3 regions of the Streptococcus porcinus genome follow, and region 3 is predicted to be linked to each of the others. Evidence: predicted binding sites of a transcription regulator. Region 3 holds the regulator's gene; each other region holds the start of a gene.

What was found. Region 3 encodes HrcA, which represses chaperone genes, less so after heat shock. Its sites were predicted from a motif close to TTAGCACTCNNNNNNNNNGAGTGCTAA; they were not measured.
Region 1: the regulator HrcA is predicted to act here: its motif matches at 5,029-5,055, upstream of groES (co-chaperone GroES).
Region 2: the regulator HrcA is predicted to act here: its motif matches at 6,581-6,607, upstream of FGK96_RS02270 (ATP-dependent Clp protease ATP-binding subunit).

What each region holds. Positions count from the first base shown of each region.
Region 1 is NZ_LR594036.1:2,062,905-2,070,719, reverse strand. Features, by position in the region: gene FGK96_RS10000 (cation:proton antiporter) at 1-1,052, opposite strand, end outside; gene FGK96_RS09995 (hypothetical protein) at 1,055-1,324, opposite strand; gene FGK96_RS09990 (cold-shock protein) at 1,672-1,875, shown strand; gene FGK96_RS09985 (CtsR family transcriptional regulator) at 2,047-2,508, shown strand; gene FGK96_RS09980 (ATP-dependent Clp protease ATP-binding subunit) at 2,508-4,949, shown strand; gene groES (co-chaperone GroES) at 5,091-5,381, shown strand; gene groL (chaperonin GroEL) at 5,424-7,052, shown strand; gene FGK96_RS09965 (G5 domain-containing protein) at 7,213-7,815, shown strand, end outside.
Region 2 is NZ_LR594036.1:451,611-459,425, reverse strand. Features, by position in the region: gene recN (DNA repair protein RecN) at 1-471, opposite strand, end outside; gene FGK96_RS02310 (arginine repressor) at 486-959, opposite strand; gene FGK96_RS02305 (TlyA family RNA methyltransferase) at 946-1,773, opposite strand; gene FGK96_RS02300 (polyprenyl synthetase family protein) at 1,766-2,635, opposite strand; gene FGK96_RS02295 (exodeoxyribonuclease VII small subunit) at 2,635-2,853, opposite strand; gene xseA (exodeoxyribonuclease VII large subunit) at 2,828-4,171, opposite strand; gene FGK96_RS02285 (NAD(P)H-hydrate dehydratase) at 4,311-5,150, opposite strand; gene FGK96_RS02280 (bifunctional methylenetetrahydrofolate dehydrogenase/methenyltetrahydrofolate cyclohydrolase) at 5,147-6,001, opposite strand; gene FGK96_RS02275 (DUF1797 family protein) at 6,212-6,442, opposite strand; gene FGK96_RS02270 (ATP-dependent Clp protease ATP-binding subunit) at 6,721-7,815, shown strand, end outside.
Region 3 is NZ_LR594036.1:1,838,816-1,846,630, reverse strand. Features, by position in the region: gene FGK96_RS08930 (M15 family metallopeptidase) at 1-323, shown strand, start outside; gene FGK96_RS08925 (glucosaminidase domain-containing protein) at 320-907, shown strand; gene hrcA (heat-inducible transcriptional repressor HrcA) at 1,039-2,073, shown strand; gene grpE (nucleotide exchange factor GrpE) at 2,117-2,656, shown strand; gene dnaK (molecular chaperone DnaK) at 2,742-4,568, shown strand; gene dnaJ (molecular chaperone DnaJ) at 4,986-6,125, shown strand; gene FGK96_RS08900 (enoyl-CoA hydratase) at 6,289-7,080, shown strand; gene FGK96_RS08895 (MarR family winged helix-turn-helix transcriptional regulator) at 7,154-7,588, shown strand; gene FGK96_RS08890 (beta-ketoacyl-ACP synthase III) at 7,588-7,815, shown strand, end outside.

The DNA of each region.
Region 1 (7,815 bases), 220 kb from region 3:
TTCCAGTATTTTTGAATACTTTTACGAGTCTTTAGACTCCTTATCCAAAAATAACTGAAGATTAACACGTAACGAATGAGGAATAGAATCGCAGTGAGGGCAAAAACCAGTAGAAAGAGGGAAACATTGCTATAGTTTGGATTAGCGATTGCGGGACTAGTAAATTGAGCTAATTCCATGCCAAATATCATAAAGACAAGACCATTTAACATAAAATTTATAGTCTCCCAGATAATTGTTGTCACACGATCAACTTGTGCATCGAATAAGGTAACTTTTTTAAGTCGGTTGGCTTGCATAACCCCAGCAATAACAACTGCAATAATACCTGAAACATTTAACACATGAGCAATAAAGTAAACAACGAAAGGAAGAGTTAACTCAAGTAATAGAGCTCCTGTAACATCGGCAGCGTCATATTTTTCTAGGATAGACAAAAAGATTCTATTTAATAATGCAAAGATGATACCAACAGCTAACCCTCCGACAATGGAAATTAATAATTGGAGCCCTGCTTTTGTCAGAGAAAAATAGCCTGTAGTAAGAGCAATGAGGGCAAACTGAAAAGCAACTAGACCACTAGCGTCATTTAAAAGCCCTTCGGAAGTAAGAATATTTTTGATTTGATTAGGAAACTTAAAACGCTTAGCAAGGGATAAGAAGGCTACGGCGTCAGTTGGGGCTAAAGAAGCCCCCATAGCAAAACATAGAGCAAGGGGTAATTCTACAGGAAGTAAGGCCTTAATACTGAGCCCCATAAGAATAGTGGTTAAAAAAACAGTAGGCAAGATAAGGAATAAAACCAGATTGCGTGACTTTAGAAAACTTTTAACATCACTTTCTTGACCTTCACGAAAGTTTAAAGGTGCGATAACAAAAGCTAGAAAAAGCTCAGGGTTTAGAATTAAAGCTTGATCTTTGCTAAAAATTCCAAATAGAATACCAAAAAAGAGTTGTATAGCGGGTAAAGGTATCTGAGGAATAATACGATTAATAACGTTGGATAAGATGAGGGAAAGTAAAAAGGTGATGACAATTATAGCTATTGGCATGATTAAGATTTTTCCTGTTTATGAGATGACTGACTTTCATTAATGTAGTTATTTTTTAAAATAGCAATTTTTTGGTCAATCTCAGTGACATCAATATGTTCAATTAATTTGTGGCAACGTTCTTTTTCAAGAGCAATAAGCTTCTTTTTTAATTTTTTAGCTTTTCTGATATCTGAACAGGTGTAATCTGCCTTTAGTTTCTCTGTAGGGTAATTGTTAATATATTTTTGACGCATAGTTTGAATGCGGTCTACTAAGTTGGTGTTGGACATGTTCTCTCCTATAATCGCCTATTTTAGCAATTCGCTTAATTTTTCATTAATTATCTCAAAGAAATTAATGACTTTGAGCTGTTAAAAATAGTGACTTCTTTATACAACACATTTTAGCCTAGAGAGAGGAGAAACTCAACTAAAAACTACCTTGATCTAGTTAAACGCTTTCTATTTAATTTATTTTTTAAAGTTTTAAAGGAGTTTTAATGTTTTGCCTTGACAATACCCTTATTCTCTGTTAAACTGGGATTGTAAATTAGTTTTTGAGTAAATATTTGTGTTTTAACATCTTCATTTCTCTCTAGTTTTACACAATAGCTTTATTAGAAAGGAAGTGGATGTATATGGCACAAGGTACAGTTAAATGGTTTAACGCTGAAAAAGGTTTCGGTTTTATCTCAACTGAGGAAGGTCAAGATGTCTTCGCACATTTTTCAGCAATTCAGTCTGATGGTTTCAAAACTTTAGATGAAGGTCAAAAAGTTGAATTTGATGTTGAAGAAGGTCAACGTGGCCCTCAAGCAGTGAATATCACTAAATTATCTTAATCAGTAATGAACAATAGATAAAGAAAAGGCGGACTAGTTTCTGCCTTTTTTGTGTCTATATGAACCAAAGAGATTGTTTTAGCAAACAAAGATTTGCTTTTCACATCTGCAATTTGTTATAATAAAAGTCAGTTTTAGTCAAAAATTGAGTAGAAATGAAGGGGTGAGTTGATGCCGACAAAAAACACATCGGATAGCATTGAGGAATATATCAAAGAGTTATTAGCTCAATCGGGGATTGCCGAAATTAAACGTTCCCTATTAGCAGATTCTTTTCAAGTGGTACCAAGTCAGATTAATTATGTTATTAAAACCCGTTTCACTGAAAGTCGGGGATATGAAGTTGAGAGTAAGCGGGGTGGCGGTGGCTATATTCGAATTGCTAAAGTGCACTTTTCAGACAAACACCATCTCATTGGCAATTTAACTGCAAATATTGGTCAGCAGGTGAGTGAAGTTGTTTTTACTGATTCTATTCAATTATTATTTGATGAACATTTAATTACTGAACGCGAGGGGAACGTTATCTTAGCAATGGCCTCTGATGAAGTTCTAGGGGCAGACGCATCTGCTATTCGTGCGCGTATGCTATATCGTTTGCTACAGCGTATTGACAGGAAGGGAAGCAATTAATGATAGATTACTCACTTAAAATGCAAGAAATTTTCAAGCAGGCTCAATATCAAGCTGCACGCTTTGATAGCCAATATTTAGAAACCTGGCATCTTCTTTTAGCAATGGTTGTGGTTAACAATTCACTCGCGGGACTTGTTTTCAATGAATTTGATGATAAAGTTGCCATAGAAGAATATGAAGCGGCAGCTATTTTGGCTATGGGACAAACACCAAATGATGATGTGAAAGAATGGACTTTAAAAGGTCAGTCTAGAACTTTAACAAAAATTCTCCAGTTTTCAGATGCTATCCGTCAAGTAACAGGTGCCCAGGAAGTGGGATCGGAACACGTGCTTTTTGCAATATTATTGAACCCTGATGTGATGGCAGCACGTTTACTTGAAATGGCTGGTTTTAAACTACGAGATGAGGGTCAAGGGGAGTTGAAAATCTCTGATTTACGTAAAGCAATTGAAAGACAGGCTGCCTATAGTAAAGAGACTATTAAAGCTATTTATGAATTACGCAAACCTAAAAAATCAAAAGCAGGTGGGACCTTCTCAGATATGATGAAACCGGCAAGTTCAGCAGGTGAACTTTCTGATTTCACACGTGACTTAACGCAGATGGCCAGTCAAGGACTTTTAGAACCGGTGATTGGTCGAGATAAAGAAATTACTCGGATGGTCCAGGTATTGAGCCGCAAGACCAAGAATAATCCGGTCTTAGTCGGAGATGCGGGTGTTGGGAAAACGGCTTTGGCGTATGGACTAGCTCAACGAATTGTCGAGGGGGCTATTCCCTACGAATTGCAGGAGATGCGAGTTTTGGAATTGGACATGATGAGTGTGGTTGCAGGAACCCGTTTTCGTGGTGATTTTGAAGAGCGGATGAACCAAATAATAGATGATATCGAAGCTGATGGGAAAATCATTCTTTTTGTTGATGAATTACATACGATTATGGGGTCTGGAAGTGGTATCGATAGTACCTTAGATGCAGCTAATATCTTGAAACCAGCCTTGTCTCGTGGAACGCTACATATGGTAGGTGCAACAACTCAGGAAGAATATCAAAAACATATTGAAAAAGATGCAGCTCTATCTCGTCGTTTTGCTAAAATTTTAATTGAAGAACCAAGCCTTGAAGATGCTTACCAAATTCTTCTTGGTCTAAAATCTTCTTATGAGATGTATCATAATGTTGGTATTTCTGATCAGGCTGTCAAAGTGGCTGTTAAAGTTGCACATCGTTATTTAACTAGCAAAAACCTGCCAGATTCTGCTATAGACCTCTTAGATGAGGCAAGTGCAACAGTTCAGGGACTAATCAAAAAAGAGGCTCCCTCCCTTTTAAGTCCTATTGATCAAGCTATCCTAGATAAGGATTTTAAAAAGGTGGCTAGTCTGTTAAAGGCTGGTCAGAAAACAAAGCCCAACCCAACCCCAGTTACAGAAGATGATATTATGGCAACTTTGAGTAGACTATCAGGCATACCGCTTGAGAAAATTAGCCAAGCTGATAGCCAAAAATACCTTCGTTTAGAGGAAGAATTACACAAACGCGTTATTGGTCAAGACGAGGCTATTTCAGCTATTTCAAGGGCTATACGTCGTAACCAATCTGGTATTCGCACTGGCAAACGGCCAATTGGTTCATTTATGTTTCTAGGTCCCACAGGTGTTGGGAAAACAGAGCTGGCGAAAGCCTTGGCTGAAGTTTTATTTGATGATGAATCAGCATTGATTCGTTTCGATATGTCAGAGTACATGGAAAAATTTTCAGCCAGTCGTCTTAATGGTGCTCCTCCAGGATATGTGGGCTATGACGAGGGTGGAGAATTGACAGAAAAAGTAAGGAATAGGCCTTACTCCGTTTTGCTCTTTGATGAAGTTGAAAAAGCTCACCCAGATATTTTCAACGTTCTTCTTCAAGTTTTGGATGACGGTGTGCTGACAGATTCCCGTGGTCGCAAAGTTGACTTCACGAATACTATTATTATCATGACCAGCAATTTAGGTGCGACAGCACTTCGAGATGATAAGACTGTAGGTTTTGGTGTTAGAGATATTAGTCACGATCACCAAGCTATGGAAAAACGGATTTTAGAAGAACTAAAGAAAACTTATCGTCCTGAATTTATTAATCGAATTGATGAAAAGGTTGTTTTCCACAGTTTAAGTCAAGAAGATATGCAACAAGTAGTTAGGATTATGGTGAAACCATTAATTGCTACCCTAAAAGAAAAGGGAATTACTCTAAAATTCCAACCGTCTGCACTTAAATACCTATCTGAAAAAGGTTATGATGTTGAAATGGGGGCTCGTCCTCTTCGAAGAACGATTCAAACAGAAGTTGAGGATAAATTGTCAGAGCTACTCCTTTCGGGACAGTTATCTTCTGGAAATAAATTAAAAGTTGGTTTAACCAAAGGCAAAATAAAATGTGACATAGAATAAGATAAAGAGAGAGTTTAGTAAAAAACTAGGCTCTTTTTTCTTGACTATTTTTGACCAAGTGATAAAATAGTAAACAGAACTAGCACTCTATATAAAAAAGTGCTAAAAATAATAAAATTCAATTTATTGGAGGTAATACTCATGTTAAAACCATTAGGTGACCGCGTGGTCGTTAAATTTAATGAAGAGCAAGAAAAAACAGTCGGAGGCTTTGTTCTTGCTGGAGCACAAAAAGAGTCAACAAGAAAAGCTAAGGTTGTAGCCGTTAGCGAAACTGGTATGCGAACTATCACTGGTGAGCTTGTATCACCTTCTGTTAAGGTTGGTCAAGAAGTTTTAGTTGAAAGCGGACATGATTTAGAAGTAACCATTAATGAAGAAAAAGTTTCTATCATTAGAGAGTCAGATATTATTGCAATTATTACTGAATAAGTAGTCACCTCATTACAATAGTTACAGAAAGAAGGATTTTATATGGCAAAAGATATTAAATTTTCAGCAGATGCGCGTGCAGCAATGGTACGTGGTGTAGATATTTTAGCAGATACAGTCAAAGTTACCTTGGGACCAAAAGGCCGTAATGTTGTACTTGAAAAAGCCTTCGGCTCACCTCTAATTACCAATGATGGGGTAACCATTGCTAAAGAAATTGAACTGGAAGATCACTTTGAAAATATGGGTGCAAAACTGGTTTCAGAAGTAGCATCAAAAACTAACGATATTGCTGGTGATGGAACAACGACTGCGACAGTTTTAACACAAGCTATCGTTCGTGAAGGCTTGAAAAATGTGACTGCAGGAGCTAATCCAATCGGTATTCGTCGTGGGATTGAAAAGGCCACTTCAGCAGCTGTTGGAGAATTGAAAACAATTGCGCAACCTGTTACTGGTAAAGAAGCTATTGCTCAAGTAGCAGCTGTGTCATCCCGTTCAGAAAAAGTCGGTGAATACATTTCAGAAGCTATGGAACGTGTTGGAAATGATGGAGTTATCACAATTGAAGAGTCACGCGGTATGGAGACTGAACTTGAAGTAGTTGAAGGTATGCAGTTTGACCGAGGTTACTTGTCACAATACATGGTAACTGACAATGAGAAGATGGTTGCTGATCTTGAGAATCCATTTATTTTAATAACAGATAAGAAAATTTCAAATATTCAAGAAATTCTACCATTATTAGAAGAAGTTCTTAAAACAAGTCGTCCATTGCTTATTATTGCTGACGATGTGGATGGAGAAGCATTACCAACTCTTGTTTTAAACAAAATTCGCGGAACATTTAATGTTGTAGCTGTGAAAGCCCCAGGATTTGGTGATCGTCGTAAAGCTATGTTAGAAGATATTGCTATTTTAACTGGCGGAACAGTGATCACAGAAGATTTAGGACTTGAGCTTAAGGATGCGACAATTGCTGCGCTTGGACAGGCTGCTAAAGTAACTGTTGACAAGGATTCTACAGTTATTGTTGAGGGATCTGGCTCTGCTGAAGCGATTGCTAACCGTGTGGGACTGATCAAATCACAGTTAGAAACAACAACTTCAGACTTCGATCGTGAAAAATTACAAGAACGTTTAGCTAAATTGGCAGGTGGTGTTGCAGTTATCAAAGTAGGTGCCGCAACAGAAACAGAACTAAAAGAAATGAAATTGCGCATTGAAGATGCTTTAAACGCTACTCGTGCAGCAGTCGAAGAAGGTATTGTTAGTGGTGGTGGAACAGCACTTGTAACAGTTATTGAAAAAGTAGCTGCGCTTGACTTAACGGGAGATGAAGCGACCGGACGTAATATTGTTCTCCGTGCACTTGAAGAGCCGGTTCGTCAAATTGCTTATAATGCTGGCTTTGAAGGTTCGGTTATTATTGATAAGTTGAAAAATAGCCCAGTCGGAACAGGTTTTAATGCTGCAAGCGGAGAATGGGTTGACATGATTGAAACAGGAATCATAGATCCTGTGAAAGTGACACGTTCTGCACTTCAAAATGCAGCATCGGTTGCAAGTTTAATATTGACCACTGAAGCGGTTGTGGCAAATAAACCAGAACCAGCAGCTCCAGCGATGCCAGCCGGAATGGATCCAAGTATGATGGGTGGCATGATGTAAAGTTAGAAGAGACATTAGAAAGGTAGCAAGAGCCTTGATCTTTGCTACCTTTTTTAATTTGTTAAAAAATTATAGCAAAACCTTTTGTGAATTAATACATATATGCTACAATCAGGTTAGGGAATATTAAAAAGAGGTTACAAAAGGGAGGATTAGGAGAATGTTTAGGGATAAAAAAGAAGTTTTTAGCATCCGCAAAACGGTGCTGGGAGTTGGTAGTATCTTATTAGGGGTGATGCTAACAACTCAGGTTGTCGGTGCAGAGGAGACTACTGGACTAGTAACGTCAACATCACCAACTAGTTTAGTAACGACAACACCTGCTGTTACAAACTCAACTAGTACCACTGCAACAATACCTTTAGCTACTAGTGGAGGAGTTCCATCATCTGCAACAACGACTTTAGCAGTGCCGACGACTCCAACTGTTACGGAAACAGTTATTTCTAGTCCTATTCGATATGTTTCAGATCCTAGCCAAGCTGTAGGTTACCGACAAATCCAGACTCAAGGTGTTGATGGTAAATTAATTACCACTCAGACAGGAGCTTTAGACGCTAATGGTAACCCAGTAATTACTGTTCAGCGGATTGAGCCAACCGAAACAGTCATTGTCTTAGGAACTAAGCCGACGACTATGGTAACCTCGACGACACCAGCTACTACTGTATACAGTGTTGATGTTACAAAACCTGTGGGGACAGATCTTGTCAGTCCTGCGGTTGATGGCAGTACCAGTACAACTACTACATATAAGATAGAG
Region 2 (7,815 bases), 1.4 Mb from region 3:
TTGGTTTTGAAATGTTGGATCGCCAAAGGCATCTAAAATTGCTAAATGGTGAGCAGACCTCATCAATTCTTCTTGATCATGTTGGCCATGGATATCAACTAAAAATTGGCCTACTTCTTTTAATGTGGAGAGATTAACCATCTGACCGTTAATACGACTGACACTACGTCCGTTAGCAAAAATATCTCGGCGAATGATCAATTCATCCTGAACATCAATACCATTTGCTTCTAGTAACGCCATCAACTCAGCCTTATGTTCAATGGAAAAGAAGCCCTCAATCTCAGCCTTTGGAGCGCCATGTCTAATCACATCAATACTAGCACGCGCCCCTAACATCATATTCATAGCATCAATGATGATAGACTTACCCGCTCCAGTTTCACCTGTAAGAACAGTCATTCCATTGTCAAAACTTAGGGAAATTTCTTCAATAATGGCGAAATTTTTAATCGAAATTTCTAAAAGCATTCTTAGCCCTCTCTTTACGATGATTTATTAGTTACCCATCTTGACACTTCATTTCTGATATAATCAGCATCACCCTCTGTTTTTGCTAACAAAAGAATACTGTCATCATCTTCGATGACACCAAAGATGCGCTCTGCAAAATCAGTATAGAGATAACGTTTCATTACCATGGCATTTCCAGGTACCACCTTAAGATACAGATGTTGCTTTAAGTCCTGATTTTTTTCTGAAATGGATAAAATACTACTCCGAATGGACAAAGGGCGTTGTGTAATCTTTTTACCACGATCTTGAGAAAGACCATAAATATATGGACCTGAACCAGAAGGTATTTTCACAATCCCAATCTCATTCATATCTCTGGAAATAGTCGCTTGGGTAAGTTCTAAGCCTTGTTCTTTAAGCAAAGCTAATAACTCATGTTGAGTTTCAATATCATGCGATAAAACAATCTTTTTAATTAAATCTAAACGTTCACTTTTCTTCATGTCTGTCAAATTCCTTATGTGCTTTTTCAACAAGAGACATAATCTCTGTTTCGTCAACAAAAATCTCTTGTGAGCCCTTTTGCAAATGTATCAAAAATTCAATATTGCCATGGCCACCTTGAACTGGTGAAAAATCTAAGCCTTTAATCATAAATCCGAATTTGGTTGCAAAGGCGACGACTTCTTTAATGACTTTTTGGTGGACATTTTTGTCCTTGACAATACCATTTTTACCAACCAAATCCCGACCTGCCTCAAATTGTGGCTTAATTAGGGCAACAACCTGGCCATTATCAACTAAAATGTCATGAAGGGCTGGTAAAATCAAACTTAAGGAGATAAATGAAACGTCGATACTTGCAAAAGTAGGTTGCCCCTCTTGAAAATCAGCAAGTTGTGCATAACGAAAATTATACTGCTCCATGCTTCTGACACGAGGGTCCTGTCTAAGTTTCCAAACCAATTGGTTGGTCCCTACATCAACAGCATAAACCAATTGAGCTCCAGCTTGAAGCATGACATCAGTAAAGCCTCCAGTGGAAGCACCAATATCAATTGTGATTTTATCAGCCACAGAAATGGCAAAAACCTCTAATGCTTTTTCAAGTTTTAACCCACCACGACTGACGTATTTTAATTTTTCGCCTTTTAACTTAAGTTCAGTTGTTTCATCAATCTTCTCACCTGGCTTATCATAGCGTTGACCATTTAATACAGCCACAACTAGTCCTGCCATAACTCCTCGTTTAGCCTGCTCTCTAGTATCAAATAGGCCCTGTTTATAGGCTAAGACATCAACTCTCTCTTTAGGCATGCAAGCGTAACCTTTCTATCAAGCGAATAATATTTTCAGGCTTAAAAACAACTTTATTTCGTAAAGATTCTAAAGTTGCAATACTTTGATCAATATCTTCATTCAAGATACGATAAGATTCTTCTAAACCTAGTAGTCGCGGATAGGTCATTTTTTCTGCCACTAAATCTTTCTGGGGTGTTTTTCCCAAATCAGTGAAATCAGCGGTAACATCTAAGATGTCATCCCTAACTTGAAAAGCATGACCAACCTTTTGACCAGCCTGATAAATCTCCAGAAGAATCTGCTCATCCACTTCTGCTATTTTAGCTGCTGCCCAAAAAGGATAGGCCAGCAAACAGCCCGTTTTATGGCTATGAATCTCTTGCAACTCTGCTAAAGTTAGCTCTTGCCCTTCCGCTTTCATATCAAGCATTTGACCGCCAACCATACCAAAAGTTCCTGATGAATTCGAAAGAGATTCTATTAAATCAACCTTTATATTAGCTGACAAATTTGTCCCAGCAATTAAAGCAAAGGCATCCAAAAAGAGACTATCACCAGCTAGTATAGCCGTTGCTTCATCAAATTTTTTATGATTTGTAAGGCAACCACGACGATAGTCATCATTATCCATAGCTGGGAGATCATCATGGATCAAACTTCCAGTATGAATCATTTCAAGAGCAGCTGCGATATCATAATGACTGTCAGTTAAAGGCACTGAAAGAGCCTCTAATAGTTCTAATAGGAGGAGGGGCCTAATCCTTTTACCACCAGATTCCGTAGAATAACTAATCGCCGCTATAAGTTGTTCAGACACAGCTTGCTTCCCTTGATAAAAGCGGGTGATTGCCAGATTAATTTTGTCTACTTTATTCATTAGGCGTCAATCTCAACTTCTGTTCCATCGTTTTGCATGACTTTAACCAAGGTTTTCTCAGCATCTTGCAACGTTTTTTGTAGACCTTTTGAAAGAATCATTCCTTTTTGAAATTCTGTTAAAGCCTCCTCTAGGGGAACATCTCCGTTTTCAAGTTTTGTAACAATAGCTTCTAGTTCTTGTAAACCTTCTTCAAATGTTTGTTTTTTGCTTGACATTTTTTACCTCTACTTCTATTTGTCCATCTTGTAGTTCAAGGTCTAAAGCATCGCCTATTGCAATATTTGCAACTGACGATATAACCTCTTCATCTTTTCGTAAAATCCCATAGCCTCTAGCAATGATTCTTTCAGTGTCTAGAGCTAACAGAGTATCCTGAGCTTTTTCAAATCGGGCCAAAGAATAATCATAGCGTTTTTGCATATTGATTTGTAACCACTGATTAAGGTAATTAACTTTTTCTTGATAACGACTCAACTTAGTAACTATATCTAAGGCCTGAAGACGATGCCTTAGGGAGACCTCTAGACGTTGGGTTTCAGACAGTTTTTGCTTAATCTGATAGTTCATCTGAGATTGGAGACGATCAATCTTTTGTAAAAAACTATCATAAAGACGCTCAGGCTGCCTAAATATAACAGATTGTGACAGCTTGGCTAACCGATCTTCTTTTAGCTTCAACAAGCGTAGATTAGCTTGATAAGCTCTATTTTGTTGTTCACTTATCCAAGAAATAATATCAGCTTTAGTGACAGGAGTGGCTAGCTCAGCCGCTGCTGTCGGTGTAGCTGCTCGCCGATCAGCTACAAAATCGGCCAAGGTAATATCTGTCTCATGACCAACGCTTGAGATGATGGGCAGGCGTGATTCAAAAATAGCTTGAACTACTATCTCTTCGTTGAAGGCCCAAAGATCTTCAATAGAACCTCCCCCACGACCAACAATTAACAAATCCAAATCTGTTCTTTGGTTTGCAAGGGCAATATTGGCCACTACTTCTTCTGCTGCCCCACTTCCTTGAACTTTAGTCGGAAACAAAAGGATATCGACACCAGAAAAGCGCCGAGATACCGTGGTAATAATATCTCTGATAACTGCCCCACTTGGACTCGTTACAACTCCGATTTTTTTAGCAAATTGAGGTAGAGCTTGTTTGTGGTTGTCATTAAAGTAACCTTCTTTACTTAGTTTAGCTTTTAACTGTTCAAACTGAAGGGCTAGGGCTCCGACACCATCTGGGTCTACCTTTTCAATAATAATGGAATAGCTCCCTGAAGGTTCGTAAAGTTGCACACGGCCAACAATATTTACTTTCATCCCTTCTTCTAAATCAAAACCCAATTTCTTGTAGACGCCGCCCCAAATAGTCGCTTGAATGACTGCTCCTTCATCCTTCAAAGAAAAGTATTGATGGTTAGGTCTTTTTCTAAAATTCGAAACCTGACCTGTCAGATAAACCCGTTCTAAATAGGGATCACGATCAAACTTCAATTTAAGGTATTTGGTTAATTGACTAACACTTAAATAATCAGACATCAGGTTTCCTTTCTTTTTTGTTAAAGGCAAAAACGCCACTTTACAAAAGCAATTATACCATTTTTTCACTTAAAAAGTCTGCTCTAAGCACGAAAAAAGGAGCCTGTAGCTCCTAGTCATTAGTTCTCACAAAAGAAGGTTAATTCTGACACCATTTTTTCATCCAATAGGGTATTTGCTCACAAATAGTAGTTGGCAATACCACATAGTTATCCCTAGCTAGTTGGTCTGCAATATAAGAATGCAAGTAAGTTGCCGCAGCTAATCTTTCAACTAGACTAACATTTTGAAATTGACCAGCAAAGCCAGCTATCATACCTGCTAGCGTATCGCCCATACCTGCCGTTGCTTGGTAAGGGCCCCCAATACCTATTTGAAAGATCTGATCTTGATAGAAAATACTCGTAGCGTGACTTTTTGCAACTAGTATAGTGCTATCAGGAAAACGACTTAAAGCTTCTTGGGTAGTCTGCAAGTTCTGTTTTTCAATTGCTAACCCTGATAAACGTTCCCATTCTTTTTCGTGAGGGGTTAAAACAAGATTCTGACCTTTTTTAACTTGGTCTTTTCTTTTTGCTATGAGGTTTAGAGCAGAGCCATCTAGGATTAAAATCTGCTCCTCTGACACCTGCGCCATAACGGAATCAAATAGGGTCTCAGCTTTGCTATTCTCCGAAAGTCCGGGTCCGATAAGAATAACATCCGCAGTCCGTATATGTTGTAAGAATAGGGCTTTGTCATCGACTGAAAAGGCCATCGCTTCTGGTAATTGAGCGTGAAGTGGACTAATGTTATCTTTTTCAGTAGCCACAGTTACTAAGCCAGCACCACTATAAACAGCCGCTTTTGCAGCCATGATGATCGCTCCACCATAAGGAGAGAGCCCCCCAACTAAGAGTAATCGACCATAATCTCCCTTATGGCTTGCTCTTTTCCTTTTGGTAATCACTTGCTTTAAAAATTCCTGCGATAATTTCATTTGCTAACACTTCTTAGAGCGGACTGATAAGTTTGCTCTAGCAACATCGTAATGGTCATTGGTCCTACGCCTCCTGGTACCGGCGTGATATAACTTGCCTTTTGGGACACTTGTTCAAAGACTACATCTCCTATTAGTTTACCATTATCATCACGATTCATGCCGACATCAATAACTACGGCTCCTTCTTTGATAAATTCTTCTGTCACAAAATGACCTTGTCCAATAGCTACAATCAGGATATCAGCCTGTCTTGCGACTTCTGCTAAATGCCGTGTCCGTGAATGAGTTAAAGTCACTGTGGCATTTTTGTCAAGTAATAACTGTGCCATCGGCTTACCAACGATATTTGAACGCCCAATAATCACTGCATGCTTTCCTTCTAAATCAATACCGTAATCGCTAAACATCTCCATAATACCAGCCGGGGTGCAAGGAACCATTAGAGGTCGACCAGACCAAAGATGGCCGGTATTCATAGGATGAAAACCGTCCACATCTTTTTTAGGATCAATTTCGAGAATAATCTTTTTGTCATTAATATGACTTGGTAAGGGAAGCTGAACTAATATGCCATGGATCGTATCGTCTTGATTAAATTGATGAATAATAGCAATTAACTCTTCTTGACAAATTGATTCTGACAAACGTACTGTCTCACTCTTAAAACCTGCCGCAATGGCTGATTTTTCTTTATTTCGGACATAAACTTGACTTGCTGGATTATCACCTACAAGAATTACAACTAAGCCTGGAACAATTCCATGTTCCCTTTTTAAATCGTTTACTTTTTCGGCTAATTTATTTTGCATTTTTTGGCCCAATGCTTTACCATCGATGATTGTAACCATTACTTACTTCCTTTTTCTATTTTCTCTTTATTATACCAAAAAGATTAGTAAAGGTTCTTTGTTTTTAATAGCAAACCTTCTAACGGAATAAACAACTATGGTCATATCTAAATGAAAAGAATAAATATAACCTTTTTAAATAAAAATACATTTTAAGTAAAAATAAAAAACTTATTGAAAAATAAGCTTTCTATCCATGCTCCCGCAAAATCAATATAATAAATCGTAAATTTCCATTGCAATTAAATCAATACTATCAAATGAGTATGATTCACGCGCTTCCACATCACGTAATGTAAAAACGGGACCGCTTTCTGGATCATTTGCAAAAGATACCTCAGCAACTACAACACCATCACGTTCAAAATTTCTTTTTAAATTGCCACCATCATTGACCATCAATTCAAGGCGATTAATGATTCTCACTAAATGTGATTCCATGTCTTTTCTCCTATTCGTTTGTTATCCCCTTTATTCTATCATAAAAATAAATAAACCAACACAAAAAGAACTAATTTTATCAGTTTTTTCACAAACTTTAGGCCAAAATTGACCTATTTACTCTTTTGTAACCCATAACTATCACTCTATAAATACAAGTGCCAAATTTTGAACTTTTTGCTTGATTTCCAACCTAAGGGTGCTATAATAAGACTATGAAGTTTGACCATTATTGACTAAATGGTTTTCTTTTGAACAAAAGCCCCAGGAGGTATTTTATGCTTTGTCAAAACTGTAAATTAAACGAAGCCTCTATTCACCTATATGCTAACGTGAATGGGAAGCAAAGACAAATCGACCTTTGTCAAAACTGTTATCAAATTATAAAAACTGATGCAAACAACTCGATTTGGGGCGGGTTGCGTTCTAAACCCCAAGATCAAAAAGATTCTTTAAATCCTTTATTTGATGATTTCTTTGGTGATCTCAATAACTTTAGAGCTTTTGGTGACTTACCAAATACGCCTCCAACCCAAACTGGTCGACAAAATGGTAATGGCGGGGCTGGCGGAGGCAACAACCGCAATGGACAAGGAGCAATTTCTGGCCAAAACGCAAGACAGACTCAAAGAGAACCCGGTCTCCTTGAAGAGTTTGGGATTAATGTGACCGATATCGCAAGAAATGGTGATATTGATCCTGTTATTGGTCGCGATGAAGAGATTCTTCGCGTCATTGAAATTTTAAATCGACGAACTAAGAATAACCCTGTCTTGATTGGTGAGCCAGGCGTTGGTAAAACTGCAGTTGTAGAAGGCTTAGCTCAGAAAATCGTTGATGGCAGTGTTCCTCATAAACTTCAACATAAAGAGGTTATTCGCTTAGACGTGGTTAGTCTAGTTCAAGGAACTGGTATTCGTGGACAATTTGAAGAACGTATGCAAAAATTAATGGAAGAGATTCGTAACCGTCAAGATGTTATTCTCTTCATTGATGAGATTCATGAAATAGTTGGTGCTGGTACTGCAGGAGATGGCAATATGGATGCTGGCAATATCTTAAAACCAGCCTTAGCTCGTGGTGAGTTACAGCTGGTTGGTGCCACTACACTCAATGAATACCGCATCATCGAAAAAGATGCAGCCTTAGAACGTCGGATGCAACCTGTTAAGGTCGATGAGCCTTCTGTGGAAGAAACCATTACCATCCTTAAAGGTATTCAAGCCAAATACGAAGACTACCATCATGTCAAATACAGTCAAGATGCCATTGAAGCAGCCGCTAATTTATCGAATCGTTATATCCAAGACCGATTCTTACCGGATAAAGCTATTGACCTACTTGATGAAGCTGGCTCAAAAATGAATTTAACT
Region 3 (7,815 bases):
ATCTAACACAAGAAGCCGCGGAGAAACTGGTTCAAACCTACTCTCAACCTGCGGGTTCTAGTGAACATCAAACTGGTCTAGCTATTGATATGAGTACAGTTGACCAGCTAAATCAAAGTGATCCAGCAGTTGTTAAACAAATTATTGCTTTAGCGCCTAAGTATGGTTTTGTTCTACGATTTAAAGATGACAAAAAGGAAAGTACTGGCGTTGGGTATGAAGATTGGCATTACCGTTATGTAGGTAAGGAATCAGCGGCATATATGACAAAGCATAACCTTTCTTTAGAAGAATATATTAAGGTTTTGAAGGAGAAACAATGAGAGCGCGTTTGAAATTACCTGTGTTTTTAGCAATAATTGCCTTCTTTCTACTGGCTTGCGTTTTGCCACTTGTTATTAATAGTCATGCTAATCAAGCTTATAAAAAGGTAAAGGTCCCTTACACTCAAAAAGAATTTATAAAAGAAATAAGCAAAGAAGTTATTCCTTATGCCAAAGTTTATGGTATTCGATCATCGGTTATTATTGGCCAAATTTTGTTGGAAAGTCAGAATGGACAAACCCTTTTAGCTTCACGTTATCATAATTTGTTCGGAATGGAAGCTAGACCTGGTCAGGCATTTGCAAACTTATATGTTTCAAAGAAAGTAGCCTCTCAATCAAATGATAGCTTTGTTCGTTTTACCCGCTATTCTGATTGGCAGAATTCAATTGCTGATTATTTTTCAACTCTACGTAAAGGACAGGTTTGGGATAAACAACTTTATCGGGAATTAGCTACACAAGAAGGCTATAAGGCTCCTGCTCAAGCTCTCGAAGATTACATCTATTCTTACGATAAAGATTACTCTAACAAATTAATAAAAGTTATTGAAGATAACGATTTGACTCAGTTCGACAAATAAATTAGCACTCTAAAAAAAGAGTGCTAATTTTTTGAGGTTTTTTCTTGACAGGTAGGATATTAAGAGTATAATAGAAATATAAGTTAGCAGTCTTGAGGTTTGAGTGCTAATTCCGAAAGGGGTGATTGTTAGTGATCACAGAGCGTCAGAATGAAATTCTAAATTTGATTGTTGACTTGTTCACGCAAACTCATGAACCGGTCGGGTCAAAAGCTCTGCAAGCAAGTATAGAGACGAGTAGCGCGACCATTCGTAATGAAATGGCTAAGCTTGAGAAGTTGGGGTTGCTAGAAAAAGCTCATACCTCAAGTGGACGAATGCCTAGTGCGGCAGGGTTTAAATATTTTGTCGAGCATTCTTTGAATCTTGACAGTATTGATGAAAGAGATGTCTATCAGCTTGTGAAAGCTTTTGATTTTGAAGCCTTTAAGCTAGAGGATATACTGGCAAAAGCAAGTCATGTCTTAGCTGCGATTACAGGTTATACAGTTGCTATTTTGGATGTAGAGCCGTCGAGGCAAAAGCTGACAGGTTTTGAAATTGTTAAACTTTCCAATCACGATGCTTTAGCTGTCCTTAATCTGGATGAATCTAAGCCGATTACAGTCCAGTTTGCTATTCCTAAAAACTTTCTAAAGCGTGATTTATTCATCTTAAAGGAAATTGTAGATGAACGTTTACTAGGACGAGAACTAATGGATGTTCACTACAAACTAAGAACTGAAATTCCTCAAGTTCTTCAGAAATATTTTACAGTAACGGATAATGTTTTAGATTTGTTTGATTATATTTTTAAGGGATTATTTCAAGAAAGTGTTTTTGTAGATGGCAAGGTTCATGCCCTTGATTATGCAGGCTTACAAACTTATCAGTATTTAGACAATGAACAAAGTTTAGCTTTGACAATACGCCAAAGTATGGCAGAAAATGAAATGGCTACCGTTCAAGTTGCTGATAGTAGTGAACCAGCTTTAGCAGACTTAAGTCTTTTGACTTATAAATTTCTTATCCCTTATCGAGGATTTGGTTTACTTAGCCTAATAGGCCCCATTGATATGAATTATCGACGAAATGTTAGTTTAATTAATGTGGTAGGACGTATTTTGGCAGTGAAACTGAGAGATTACTATCGCTATTTAAACAGTAATCATTACGAGGTTCATTAGTTTATAACCTTGTTCAAAGAAAATAAAGAAAGAGGACCTTCAATTGTCAAAGAAAGATAAAGAAGATATTCAAAAAGAAGAAATTGAAAATGTGACCGAGGAGACTGAGCAAAAAAAGGTTGAAGAAACTGAGGCACCCATTGAAAAAACAGAATTAGAATTAGCTCTTGAGAAGGCGGAAGATTTTGAAAATAAATACCTTCGTGCCCATGCTGAAATGCAAAATATTCAACGCCGAGCTAATGAAGAACGTCAGAACCTTCAACGCTATCGTTCACAGGATTTAGCAAAAAAAATCTTACCGAGCTTAGATAATCTTGAACGCGCGCTTGCTGTTGAAGGCTTAACCGACGATGTTAAAAAAGGTTTAGTGATGGTTCAAGAAAGTCTCGTTCAGGCATTAAAAGAAGAAGGAATTGAAGAAGTAGCGACAGAAAGCTTTGACCATAATTTACATATGGCCGTGCAAACATTGCCAGCTGATGACAATCATCCAGCAGATAGCATTGCAGAGGTTTTCCAAAAAGGCTATAAGCTTCATGAAAGATTACTTAGACCCGCAATGGTTCTTGTTTATAATTAACAACTATTCATTTAACAGATAATCATTTTCGACCGCCAAGTCGTTAAACTAGCCTAGTACAAGAAAAAATAAAGAGGTATATAAGATGTCTAAAATTATTGGTATTGACTTAGGAACAACAAACTCAGCAGTAGCAGTTCTTGAAGGAGCTGAAAGCAAAATTATTGCTAACCCAGAAGGAAATCGTACAACTCCTTCAGTAGTATCGTTTAAAAATGGAGAAATTATTGTCGGTGACGCTGCTAAACGTCAAGCAGTGACAAACCCTGAAACTATTATCTCTATTAAATCTAAAATGGGAACTTCAGAGAAAGTTGCAGCAAATGGAAAAGAATATACTCCACAGGAAATCTCTGCAATGATTCTTCAATACCTTAAAGGTTATGCTGAAGATTACCTTGGTGAAAAAGTAACAAAAGCTGTTATCACAGTTCCAGCTTACTTTAACGATGCTCAACGTCAAGCAACAAAAGATGCAGGTAAAATTGCAGGCCTTGAAGTAGAACGTATCGTCAATGAACCAACTGCAGCAGCTCTTGCTTACGGTCTTGATAAGACAGATAAAGAAGAAAAAATCTTGGTCTTTGACCTTGGTGGTGGTACCTTTGACGTTTCAATCCTTGAACTAGGAGATGGTGTCTTTGATGTGCTTGCTACCGCGGGTGACAATAAACTTGGTGGGGATGACTTTGACCAAAAAATCATTGATTTCTTAGTAGAAGAATTTAAAAAAGAAAATGGCATTGATTTATCTCAAGATAAAATGGCCTTACAACGTTTGAAAGATGCTGCTGAAAAAGCTAAGAAAGACCTTTCAGGTGTGACTCAAACACAAATTTCATTACCATTTATCACTGCCGGAGCTGCTGGACCGCTTCACTTGGAAATGAGCTTGTCTCGTGCTAAATTTGATGATTTAACACGTGATCTTGTTGAACGCACTAAGACTCCGGTTCGTCAAGCTCTTTCAGATGCAGGACTATCCTTATCAGAAATTGACGAAGTTATCTTAGTTGGTGGTTCAACTCGTATCCCAGCTGTTGTCGAAGCTGTTAAAGCTGAGACTGGTAAAGAACCTAATAAATCTGTAAACCCTGATGAAGTTGTTGCTATGGGTGCTGCTATTCAAGGCGGCGTCATCACTGGAGATGTTAAAGATGTTGTTCTTCTTGATGTTACCCCACTATCACTTGGTATCGAAACTATGGGTGGTGTCTTCACTAAATTGATTGACCGTAACACAACTATCCCAACATCTAAATCACAAGTTTTCTCAACAGCTGCAGACAATCAACCAGCCGTTGATATCCACGTTCTCCAAGGGGAACGCCCAATGGCAGCAGACAACAAGACTCTTGGACGCTTCCAATTGACAGATATTCCTGCAGCTCCTCGTGGTATTCCACAAATCGAAGTAACTTTTGACATTGATAAAAATGGTATTGTTTCTGTAAAAGCAAAAGACCTTGGCACACAAAAAGAGCAACACATCGTTATTAAGTCAAACGACGGTCTTTCAGAAGAGGAAATTGACCGCATGATGAAAGATGCAGAAGCAAATGCAGAAGCAGATGCTAAACGTAAAGAAGAAGTAGATCTTAAGAACGAAGTAGACCAAGCTATCTTTGCAACTGAAAAAACAATCAAAGAAACAGAAGGTAAGGGCTTCGATACTGAACGTGATGCTGCACAATCAGCTCTTGATGAATTGAAGAAAGCGCAAGAATCTGGCAACCTTGAAGATATGAAAGCGAAACTTGAAGCACTCAACGAAAAAGCACAAGGGCTTGCAGTTAAAATGTATGAACAAGCGGCAGCAGCACAACAAGCCGCTCAAGGAACAGAAGAAACACAATCAACAGATTCAAATAAAGGCGATGATGTTGTTGATGGTGAGTTTACTGAAAAATAAGCTTATCCTATTAGACAGAGCTAATCTAAGCTAGTTCCTTATATTATTAGGTGTTGAAGTTAGTAAAAAGGCGAGGTAATCATTTGAAAATGCGTGATTGTCTCTCCTCCTGTTTAATAAAACAATAATCGATATTTGGGTGAGACTTTGTATTGTCTCAGTCTATGATGAGTAAAATATCCAAAGTCAGAGGTTTTACCAGACCTCTGTTTTTGGCTAATTGATTAGGTTTACCTTTTAATCATACAGAAAGGAATCAAGGTGTTCAAAAGCTGAACACGGTCGTTCATGTGAAGGCGGGCAGCTAAATGTGCTTAAATGGGCCGCAGCTCTATAAAAAGGAATTTTCTAGAGGCAAATACTTGACTCTTGTTCTTATTTTTGTGGAGATATTAACGACTTTTATATCTTAATACTATGAATAATACAGAATTTTATGACCGCTTGGGGGTATCAAAGAATGCCTCGCAAGATGAAATTAAAAAAGCTTATCGGAAGATGTCAAAAAAGTACCATCCAGACATCAATAAAGAAACTGGAGCTGAGCAAAAATATAAAGACATTCAGGAAGCATATGAAACTTTGAGTGACTCACAAAAACGAGCTGCTTATGACCAATATGGTGCAGCAGGCGCACAAGGTGGTTTTGGTGGCGGTGCTGGTGGATTCGGTGGTTTTGATGGCTCTGGATTCGGTGGCTTTGAAGATATTTTCTCCAGTTTCTTTGGAGGGGGCGGCGGGATGCGTAATCCTAATGCTCCAAGACAAGGTGACGATTTACAGTACCGCGTTAACCTATCCTTTGAAGAGGCTATTTTCGGAGCTGAAAAAGAAGTTTCTTATCATCGTGAAGCAACTTGTCATACGTGTGCTGGCTCAGGTGCTAAACCAGGAACTAGTCCTGTAACGTGTGGTCGCTGTCATGGTTCGGGTGTTATCAATGTAGACACTCAAACACCACTTGGAATGATGCGTCGTCAAGTAACCTGTGATGTTTGTCATGGAACAGGACAAGAAATTAAAGAACCATGTCAAACTTGTCATGGAACAGGTCATGAAAAAGAGACTCATAAAGTTTCTGTTAAAATACCAGCAGGAGTAGAAACAGGCCAACAGATTCGTTTGCAAGGTCAAGGTGAGGCAGGGTTTAATGGAGGTCCTTATGGAGACTTATTCGTGGTCTTAAATGTTCTTCCAAGTAAGAAATTCGAACGGAACGGCTCAACCATTTACTATACGATGAACATTAGCTTTGTACAAGCTGCTTTGGGAGATGTAGTCGATATCCCTACAGTTCATGGAGATGTTGAAATGGCTATTCCTGCAGGAACGCAAACAGGAAAAGTTTTCCGCTTGAAAGGCAAAGGTGCTCCTAAACTTCGGGGTGCAGGACAAGGCGATCAGCATGTTACAATTAATATTGTAACTCCAACCAAACTAAATGATAAACAAAAAGAAGCTCTTCAAGCTTTTGCGCAAGCAAGTGGCCAAGAAGTTAGCACACCAAAGAAAAAAGGTTTCTTTGATAAAATGAAGGATGCTTTAGAAGATATTTAAAAAATCATAACTTAGAAGATACTCTTCTAAGTTATTTTTTTTTGAAAAAAACTTGCATCTTTGGAATATGTGGTGTAGAATATTAAACATATTTAGTTTGATTATCAAATAACTTTATATAAAAATAATTTTGTGATCAAATAAAATAAGAAAGTAGGCTAATATGACATTTCAAAATATTATGTTTGAAAAAGAAAGTGACTTAGCTGTTTTAACTCTCAACAGACCGGAAGTATCAAATGGTTTCAACGTTCCTATGTGTCAGGAGATACTACATGCAATCAAGACTGTTGCTAGTGATGATGCTATACGTTTTTTGATTATTAAGGCTAAGGGTTCAGTTTTCTCTGTGGGTGGGGATCTGGTTGAAATGGAAAAAGCTGTGGCTGATGACGACATCCAGTCACTTGTGGATATTGCTAAATTAGTTCAGGAAATCTCCTTTGCAATCAAGCAATTAGCGAAGCCAGTAATCATGTGTACCGATGGAGCAGTTGCAGGAGCAGCAGCAAACATGGCTCTAGCAGTTGATTTTTGTATTTCAAGTCTGAAAACAAAGTTTATCCAAGCTTTTGTTAATGTTGCTTTAGCTCCGGATGCTGGTGGACTCTTCTTTTTGACAAGGGCGGTAGGACTTAATCGAGCCACTCATCTGGTTATGACAGGAGAAGGGGTAACAGCTGAAAAGGCTCAAGAATATGGTTTTGTTTATAAAGCAGTTGAAAGTCTAGAGCTTGAAAAAACATTAAGCCAACTCTTAAAAAGATTAAGACGTGGCTCATCAAATTCCTACGCTGCTATGAAAAAGCTTATTTGGGAAAGTTTTTTTAAAGAGTGGACTGATTATGCTCGTCTAGAATTGGACCTCCAAGAACAACTTGCTTTCAAAGAGGATTTCAAGGAAGGTGTTAGAGCTTTCTCGGAAAGACGATTACCTAAATTTCAAGGAAAATAGAGTAAAACCTTGCAAAATACTTTGGTGTTTGATATAATTTGATAGTCAAAGTTTATTGTTGGGAGGTGACAACTTGGAATATACAAAAATAAATGACTACCTAGTTGATGTGTTCAATCGGATTTTGGTCATTGAAGAAATGAGTTTGAAAACTAGCCAGTTCAAGGATGTTTCTATAAAAGAAATGCATACTATTGAAATTATTGGAAAGTTTGAAAATGTTACTCCAAGTGATATCGCTAGGGAGCTTATGGTGACTTTAGGCACTGTAACCACTAGTCTCAACAAACTCGAAGCTAAAGGCTATATTGAGCGAAGACGCTCCAGTTCAGACCGTCGAGTTGTCTATTTAAATTTGACGAAAAAAGGAAGACTCTTGGATCGTTTACATGCTCAATTTCATAAAAACATGGTCGGACACGTTGTTGCAGACATGGATGAAGAAGCTATGAAAGCCCTTCTAAGAGGCTTAGAAAATTTACATCAGTTTCTGGAGGACTTGGTTTAATGCCTTATTCAAAAATTAGTCAGGTAGCTCATTATTTACCCGATCAAGTGGTTAGTAATGAGGACTTGACCAGTATTTTAGAGACAAACGATGAGTGGATTTCTTCAAGGACAGGCATTAGAAAACGACGTATAACAAAATCGGAAACGACTAGTGATTTAGCTAGTCAGGTTGCTCAGCAATTGCTAGAAAAATCAGATTATCAAGCTACTGATATTGATTTTATT